Spartinivicinus poritis: one gene and its partner. The main gene of each other region encodes a partner of the protein of the gene in region 2 in a complex. Links are inferred from orthologs where the notes say so. Each region holds a gene or a part of one and is shown on either strand. Other genes may lie near its edges.

Evidence for each region. Proteins that work in one complex are often made in the same cells at the same time.
Region 1: the proteins of rpsG (region 2) and tig are in contact, whole or in part, in a crystal structure (PDB 3GTY), measured with the Thermotoga maritima proteins. The link is inferred for Spartinivicinus poritis from one-to-one orthologs. Residues at the interface, in WP_004081843.1 of Thermotoga maritima: Lys34, Lys52, Lys55, Glu59, Arg62, Gln63, Glu66, Asn67, Lys69, Val71, Arg95, Ala109, Lys110, Lys111, Gly112, Arg113, Pro114, Glu117, Glu121, Ile124, Ala125, Tyr127, Asn128, Asn129, Thr130, Gly131, Lys135, Asp139, Arg142, Met143; in WP_004081061.1 of Thermotoga maritima: Glu122, Val124, Val129, Leu130, Tyr133, Glu188, Gly259, Ile262, Tyr263, Glu266, Ser270, Glu273, Gln274, Glu277, Arg308, Gln311, Ile312, Ser315, Tyr316, Glu325, Arg329, Arg336, Leu363, Phe366, Trp367, Arg373, Leu377, Arg381, Leu384, Glu387.

Annotation. Positions count from the first base shown.
Region 1 is NZ_JAPMOU010000003.1:191,241-194,963, reverse strand. Bases 829-3,723 are described here. They hold tig (trigger factor), read left to right. Parts: upstream 829-1,541; coding sequence 1,542-2,906; downstream 2,907-3,723. Other genes in these bases: clpP (ATP-dependent Clp endopeptidase proteolytic subunit ClpP), read left to right, coding at 2,989-3,627. Also shown: bifunctional methylenetetrahydrofolate dehydrogenase/methenyltetrahydrofolate cyclohydrolase FolD, read right to left, coding at 1-645. UniProt on the Bacillus subtilis protein: Involved in protein export. Acts as a chaperone by maintaining the newly synthesized protein in an open conformation. Functions as a peptidyl-prolyl cis-trans isomerase.
Region 2 is NZ_JAPMOU010000041.1:19,817-24,442, reverse strand. What follows is about bases 1,657-4,626. They hold rpsG (30S ribosomal protein S7), read right to left. Parts: upstream 3,392-4,626; coding sequence 2,921-3,391; downstream 1,657-2,920. Other genes in these bases: rpoC (DNA-directed RNA polymerase subunit beta'), read right to left, coding at 4,076-4,626; rpsL (30S ribosomal protein S12), read right to left, coding at 3,511-3,885; fusA (elongation factor G), read right to left, coding at 1,657-2,902. In the rest of the region: tuf (elongation factor Tu), read right to left, coding at 1-771; more of fusA, read right to left, coding at 809-1,656.

The sequences.
Region 1 (3,723 bases), on a different replicon or contig from region 2:
GAGGCCAGGTTTGCCAACACCGACTACCACAATATCACCACGACGGACTTCAGCTTCAAGGTCTTTGGTGAATCGGTGGCAAGTGGTGACTGTGCTGCCAGCTAATAAAAGCTCTAAGCTCATGGGGCGGCCAACAATATTAGAAGCACCTACTATAACTGCATGCATGCCGTGTAAGCCGACACCTGTTGTTTCCAATAAAGTCATAATCCCTTTGGGGGTACAGGGTCTAAGTAGAGGCATTCGAGTTGCTAAACGACCCATGTTGTAGGGATGGAAACCATCAACATCTTTATCAGGGAGAATTCGCTCTAGGATTTTCTCTGGCTGAATATGGGCAGGTAAGGGAAGCTGAACCAAGATTCCATCAATGGTTTGGTCTTCATTGAGTTGGTCAATTACGCCTATGAGGTCCTGCTCAGTGGTTGAGTTAGGCAGGTTAAATGACTTGGAAATAATGCCTGCTTTTTCGCAAGCTTTCTTTTTATTACCAACATATACAGTTGAAGCAGGGTCATCGCCGACCAGGATCACAGCTAGCCCAGGGGGGCGAATTCCTTTAGAAGTGCGAGCAGCAACGCCCGCTGCAACTTTGTTAATTACATCTGCGGCAATGGCACGGCCATCAATGATTTGTGCGGTCATAGGAGGGTTTCTAGATTACCAGTTTAGAAAGCATGATAGAGGTATAATTGTGGCATGAATCGACAAAGAGGCAAAGTAAGGGTTGGATTAGCTAAAATAAAATTATGTGGTCGACGCTTGTTGGGTAAATGCTCAATTGTCGGTGGGGTGCTTAAGTACTGATCATAAACGGATTTTTTATTAAAAAAGTAAAATCAGGCATTGACGGCAGCAGGGAGTCTCAGTAATATGCGCACCACTCGTCGGGCAGCACGGGCTTCACCAAGAAGCTAGCGCTTCGAAATGACTTGAGTCAACCGGGGTATAGCGCAGTCTGGTAGCGCGCCTGCTTTGGGAGCAGGATGTCGGGAGTTCGAATCTCTCTACCCCGACCAGCTTGATCTCTAGACTATAGCCTGGTAAGTTAGGCGCCCGTAGCTCAGCTGGATAGAGCATCCGCCTTCTAAGCGGATGGTCGCAGGTTCGAGTCCTGCCGGGCGCGCCATAAGATGAGTAAGGCAATGGCTGAAAAGCTATGCAGATAAAGTAAGTAAGCAGTAAGATTTGTACGAGTGCAGTGGTGGGCGTAGCTCAGTTGGTAGAGCTCAGGATTGTGACTCCTGCGGTCGTGGGTTCGAATCCCATCGTCCACCCCAAATTTAAAAATTTGTTAAGATTTTGCGGAAGTGGTGAAATTGGTAGACACGCTGGATTTAGGTTCCAGTGCCGCGAGGCGTGAGAGTTCGAGTCTCTCCTTCCGCACCAATTAATTTGAAATGGGGATAAGCGTGCTTATCCCCATTTTTGTGTTAACAGGCGAAATTTTAGAGGGGAATAGGACTATCCCATTGATAGTCGAGTGAGAATTTGTTTTATTACGCCCTTCTAACAGTTTTTAGGTTTAACGAGGAACAATCATGCAAGTCTCACTTGAAACAACTTCTGGCTTAGAGCGTCGCATGACTATTGTTGTACCTGCGGAGCAGGTAGAAAGCAAAGTTATGGAGCGGCTTAAAGAGACTGCCAAGCGGGTACGCATTGACGGCTTTCGTCCAGGCAAAGTCCCTTTAAGTGTGGTTAAGCGCCGCTATGGTAAAGCGACTCGTCATGAGGTTGTAGGTGATGTAATGCAAGCTTCATTTGTTGAAGCTATTCAACAACAGTCACTTAATCCAGCCGGTATGCCTTCTGTTGAGCCTACCAAAATGGAGCCTGGTGAGGACTTTGAGTTTGTTGCTACGTTTGAAGTATATCCTGCCATAGAACTAGCCTCACTTGCTGATATTAAAGTCGAAAAGCCTGTTGCTGAGGTAACAGAAGCAGACTTAGATAAAATGCTCGAAAACTTGCGTGAGCAGAATAAAGTATGGAAAGAGGTTGATCGTCAAGCGGCGAGTGGCGATCAAGTAACCATCGATTTTGTTGGTAAAATTGATGGAGAGGTTTTTGACGGTGGCTCTGCAGAAAACCATGAGCTAGAGTTAGGCTCTGGTAGTATGATCCCTGGCTTCGAAGAGCAGGTTGAGGGGATTAAAGCGGGTGAAGAAAAAACCATTCAAGTGACTTTCCCTGAAGACTACCAAGCAGAACAATTAGCTGGTAAGTCTGCTGAGTTTGATATTACTGCAAAGAAAGTTGCTGAGTCTGTGCAGCCAGAACTGGACGATGAGTTATTTGCTAAGTTTGGTGTTACTGAAGGTGGCCTTGAAAAATTCCGTGAGGAAGTGCAAAAGAATATGGAGCGAGAGCTTCGTCATGCCATCAAGACTAAAGTGAAAAACCAAGCGATGGATGCTTTGCTTGAAGCTAATCAAGTTGATGTACCAAAGGCGCTGGTTGATGGTGAGATTGATCGGTTACGTGAGCAAGCTGTTCAACAGTTTGGCGGTAATCAGCAAATTGATCCAAAGAACTTACCTGCAGAACTATTTAAAGATCAAGCAGAAAAACGTGTCAAACTTGGTTTGCTGGTCGGTGAACTGGTAAAAGCGAACAATATTGAAGTTGATGAAGACAAGGTAAGGGAAACAATAGAAGATGTTGCTTCTGCTTATCAAGAGCCAGAGCAAGTGGTTAACTGGTATTATGGTAATGAGCAGCAGCTTAATGAAGTTCGCTCACTGGTCTTGGAAGATCAGGTGGTTGATACTATCCTCAAAGAAGCAGAAGTAACAGAAGTAAGCTGTGGCTATGAAGAAGCCATCAAGCCTGCACAGGCTAAAGAAGATACGGCTGAAAAAGAGTCTGAAGCAAACACTGAAGACGGCGCAGAAGAAGCTTAATCCTGTAAACCCTTCCTGAAGTACCGGTCCACTAGACCGGTATTTTATTTCAGCTCCGTCAAATAGGGAGTGATGCAACGAAATGGCTAAAATCATTACCGGTGGATATGCCGATCCCATTGTAAACTCTGGACTGGTGCCTATTGTTGTTGAACAGACAGCACGTGGTGAGCGTTCCTATGATATCTACTCAAGGCTATTAAAAGAGCGGGTTATCTTCCTGATAGGGCAGGTTGAAGACCATATGGCCAACTTGGTAGTGGCTCAAATGCTGTTTTTAGAGTCTGAAAACCCTGATAAAGATATTCATCTTTATATTAATTCACCTGGTGGTTCTGTTACAGCAGGGATGTCTATTTACGATACGATGCAGTTTATTAAGCCTGATGTGAGCACCATGTGCATTGGTCAGGCTGCCAGCATGGGTGCACTGTTATTAACAGGTGGTGCTAAAGGTAAGCGTTATGCATTACCGCACTCAAGATGCATGATTCACCAGCCATTGGGTGGTTTCCAAGGTCAGGCCTCGGATATTGAAATACATGCCAAGGAAATCATGTCTATTAAGAATAAGCTGAACCAAGTATTGGCACACCATACTGGTCAACCACTTGAGGTGATTGAGAAAGATACTGATCGTGATAATTTCATGAGTGCTTCTCAATCAGTTGAGTATGGCTTGGTTGATGCAGTACTGGAAAAGCGTGCTGTACCAGAATAATCTAAGCTTAAGGTAGCAGAGGGTGAAAGCCTTCTGTTTTTCACGCTTCTACTTGAAAACTAGGCGCAAAGGCTACATCTTTGAATGTAGCTGAAA
Region 2 (4,626 bases):
AGTCTTTTGAGTGTCACGGATACCAATGATTTCTATTTCTTCACCAACCTTAACAATGCCACGCTCTACACGACCGGTTACGACTGTACCGCGACCTGAAATAGAGAATACGTCTTCGATAGGCATCAAGAATGGCTGATCAATAGCACGCTCTGGCTCTGGAATGTACTCGTCTAAAGTCTCAACCAACTTCTTAACCGCAGAAGAGCCCATACCATTATCATCTTTACCTTCTAGTGCCATTAGCGCAGATCCGGTGATGATTGGGGTGTCGTCGCCTGGGAAGTCATACTGGCTTAACAGCTCACGCACTTCCATTTCTACCAGCTCAAGCAACTCTTCGTCGTCTACCATGTCAGCTTTGTTTAAGAAAACAACGATGTAAGGTACACCGACCTGACGAGACAATAAGATGTGCTCACGAGTCTGAGGCATGGGGCCGTCAGCTGCAGAACAAACTAAGATAGCGCCGTCCATCTGAGCCGCACCAGTGATCATGTTTTTCACATAGTCAGCGTGTCCTGGACAGTCAACGTGTGCATAGTGACGAGTTGGAGAATCATACTCAACGTGTGCAGTTGAGATAGTAATACCACGCTCGCGCTCTTCTGGTGCATTATCGATTTGATCGAATGCTTTTACTTCACCACCAAACGCCTCAGCACAAACCCGAGTTAATGCTGCAGTTAATGTAGTTTTACCATGGTCAACGTGGCCGATAGTACCTACGTTTACGTGGGGTTTGGTACGTTCAAACTTTTCTTTAGCCATTTTTAAAATATACCTTATTCAAATATCAGCGATCTGATTAAGCTTGAGTCTTAGTAACTGCTTCAGCAATACTGGCAGGCGCTTCTGCATAGTCCTCAAATTCCATTGAGTAAGTAGCACGGCCTTGTGTTGCTGAGCGTAAGTCAGTGGCATAGCCAAACATTTCACCCAGAGGTACTTGAGCACGAACGATTTTTCCAGAGGTGCTATCTTCCATCCCCTGAACAATACCGCGGCGGCGGTTCAAGTCACCCATGACATCTCCCATATAATCTTCAGGAGTCACTACTTCAACCTTCATCATCGGCTCAAGCAGTACTGGGCTTGCCTGTGGTGCATATTTTTTCAGTGCCTGAGAGGCAGCGATTTTAAATGCCATTTCGTTGGAGTCAACGTCATGGAAAGAGCCATCATATAAACGAGCTTTTAAGCCTAATAGTGGATAGCCAGCTATCACACCGTTTTGCATTTGCTCTTCGATACCCTTTTGAATCGCTGGAATGTATTCTTTTGGAATGACACCACCCACGATTTCGTTAACAAATTCCAAGCCTTCCTCTTCAGATGGCGAGAATTCAATAACAACGTGACCGTACTGACCACGACCACCGGTTTGACGAGCAAATTTATGATCGGCAACAACAGAACTACGTAGGCGCTCACGATAAGCAACCTGAGGCTTACCAATATTCGCTTCTACTTTAAACTCACGCTTCATCCGGTCGACAATGATATCCAGGTGAAGCTCACCCATACCTGCGATGATAGTCTGCCCAGACTCTTCATCAGTCCACACACGGAATGATGGGTCTTCTTGAGCCAGCTTACCTAAAGCAATACCCATTTTTTCTTGGTCTGCTTTAGACTTTGGCTCAACTGCTACAGAAATAACAGGCTCTGGGAATTCCATCCGCTCAAGCGTAATAATGCTGTCTTGAGAGCACAGAGTATCACCTGTAGTCACATCTTTAAGGCCAATTAGCGCAACGATGTCACCCGCTAATACTTCTTTCAGCTCTTCGCGGTTATTAGAGTGCATCTGTACCATCCGGCCGATACGCTCTTTCTTGTGCTTAACTGGGTTGTATACAGAATCACCAGAGCACACTTTACCAGAGTAAACTCGAACGAATGTCAGAGTTCCAACAAATGGGTCAGTAGCGATCTTAAATGCAAGCGCTGAGAAAGGTGCATTGTCATCCGCCTCACGGGTTTCGACAGTCTCTTCATCTTCAAGCACACCTTCGATAGCTTTTACATCTACTGGTGCTGGCAAATACTCAACAACAGCATCCAGAACAGCCTGCACACCTTTGTTCTTGAATGCAGAGCCACAAGCTACTAATACAATTTCGTTGTTTAGGGTACGCTGACGTAGGCCTTGCTTGATCTCTTCAACTGACAGATCACCTTCTTCCAGGTATTTTTCCATCAGCTCTTCTGTTGCTTCAGCAGCGGCTTCAAGCATTTTCTCACGCCACTCATCTGCAACATCTTGCAAGTCAGCTGGAATATCTTCCAGCTCGTAGGTCATACCTTGATCAGCCTCATTCCACATGATGGCTTTCATTCTGATCAGGTCAACAACCCCTTTAAATTCATCTTCAGCGCCAATATTAATTTGAATTGGCACAGCGTTAGCGCCTAAGCGATCAACCAGTTGGTCGACTACCATGAAGAAGTCAGCACCAGCACGGTCCATTTTGTTTACGAATACCATACGCGGTACTTCGTATTTGTTAGCCTGACGCCAAACTGTTTCAGTTTGCGGCTGCACACCAGAAGATCCACATAGAACAACAACTGCACCGTCAAGCACACGTAGTGAGCGCTCTACTTCGATGGTAAAGTCAACGTGTCCTGGCGTGTCAATGATATTGATCCGGTGTTCGTCGAACTGCTGGTTCATACCACTCCAGAAACAAGTGGTTGCAGCAGAAGTGATGGTGATACCACGCTCCTGTTCCTGCTCCATCCAGTCCATAGTGGCGGCGCCGTCGTGTACCTCACCAATTTTATGAGATACCCCGGTATAGAACAGAACACGCTCAGTTGTCGTAGTTTTACCAGCATCAACGTGAGCACAGATACCGATATTGCGGTAACGGCTAATGGGAGTTTTACGAGCCACGATACTATCCCCTGGTCATTAGAAACGGTAATGAGAGAAGGCTTTGTTGGCCTCAGCCATACGATGGACATCTTCACGTTTCTTAACAGCGGCACCTTTACCTTCTGCTGCATCTAGCATTTCACCAGCCAGACGTAAAGCCATCGATTTTTCGCCACGCTTACGAGCAGCGTCTACCAACCAGCGCATAGCTAACGCTGTACGACGAGAAGGACGCACTTCAACAGGCACTTGATAAGTAGCACCACCTACACGGCGAGACTTCACCTCTACCATCGGTGAAATAGCTTCTAGTGCTTTTTCAAACAATTCGATAGGCTCGCCCTTGCTACGCTCTTGCACTTTATCCAAAGCACCATAAACAATGCGTTCAGCAACGGACTTTTTACCACTGATCATTACGTGGTTGATAAATTTCGCTAATGTCTGATTTCCAAACTTGGGATCAGGCAGGATTTCTCTTTTTGCGACGACTCGTCTTCTTGGCATGATAAGCTCTCAAAAATCTGGTCTTCAGGATAGCCTAAGACACATTACCTTGCGCAATAATTAGCTTATTGACACAACAGGGACGTACTTAGCCTTACTCTTATCTAATATTCAGTCTATTAAGACTTAGGACGCTTGGTACCATACTTAGAACGACCTTGTTTACGATCGTTAACACCTTGAGTATCCAAGCTGCCACGTACTGTGTGATAACGCACACCTGGCAAGTCTTTTACCCGTCCACCACGAATCAGTACCACACTGTGCTCTTGCAAGTTGTGGCCTTCACCGCCGATGTAAGAAGTCACCTCAAAGCCATTCGTTAAGCGCACACGGCAAACTTTACGAAGCGCAGAGTTAGGCTTCTTGGGGGTAGTAGTGTAAACCCGGGTACAAACGCCACGACGCTGAGGACAGCTCTGCAAAGCAGGCACGTCACTCTTAGCTACTTTGCGTTTGCGAGGCTTGCGTACCAACTGGTTAATGGTAGCCATTTAAGCAAACTCCAATTTACTTTCATTTTTTGATGAAGAGACAACAAAATTCGGCAGGTATAAAACCTGCCGAAGAAAAAGACGCGAAATTTTAATGAGTGTACAAATCTGAGTCAAGCAAATGACTATAATCCACCCACTTTAGTGATGTAATCTTCAACGAAAATTGCACCACCAAACTTTATTTCGCTTAAGAACTACTTGAGTTCAGCGCCTCACTTAGTGCTTGCTCTACATCGCTAGCACTCACTTTAGCACTGGTTTTCAGTTCTTCCAGTTCACGCTTACGACGGCGCTCAGAGTGATAAGCCAAGCCGGTTCCTGCCGGAATCAAACGTCCAACTACAACGTTTTCTTTCAGTCCACGCAAGAAGTCCTGCTTACCTGTCACCGCCGCTTCCGTTAACACCCTAGTAGTTTCCTGGAAGGATGCTGCCGAAATAAAGGACTCAGTTGCCAATGACGCTTTAGTAATACCTAGCAGTACTCGCTCGCACTTCGCAGGGAACTTGTTGTTCTCTGCCAACACTTCGTTTTCTTCAAGTACAGAGGTGTACTCCAGCTGCTCACCTTTAATAAAGTCAGAGTCACCAGACTCACTGATCTCAGCTTTACGCAACATTTGTCGCAGAATGACTTCAATATGTTTATCGTTAATTTTTACCCCTTGTAAGCGGTATACATCTTGGATTTCATTAACGATATATTTAGCTAACTCGCTGACACCTAGTAGGCGTAATA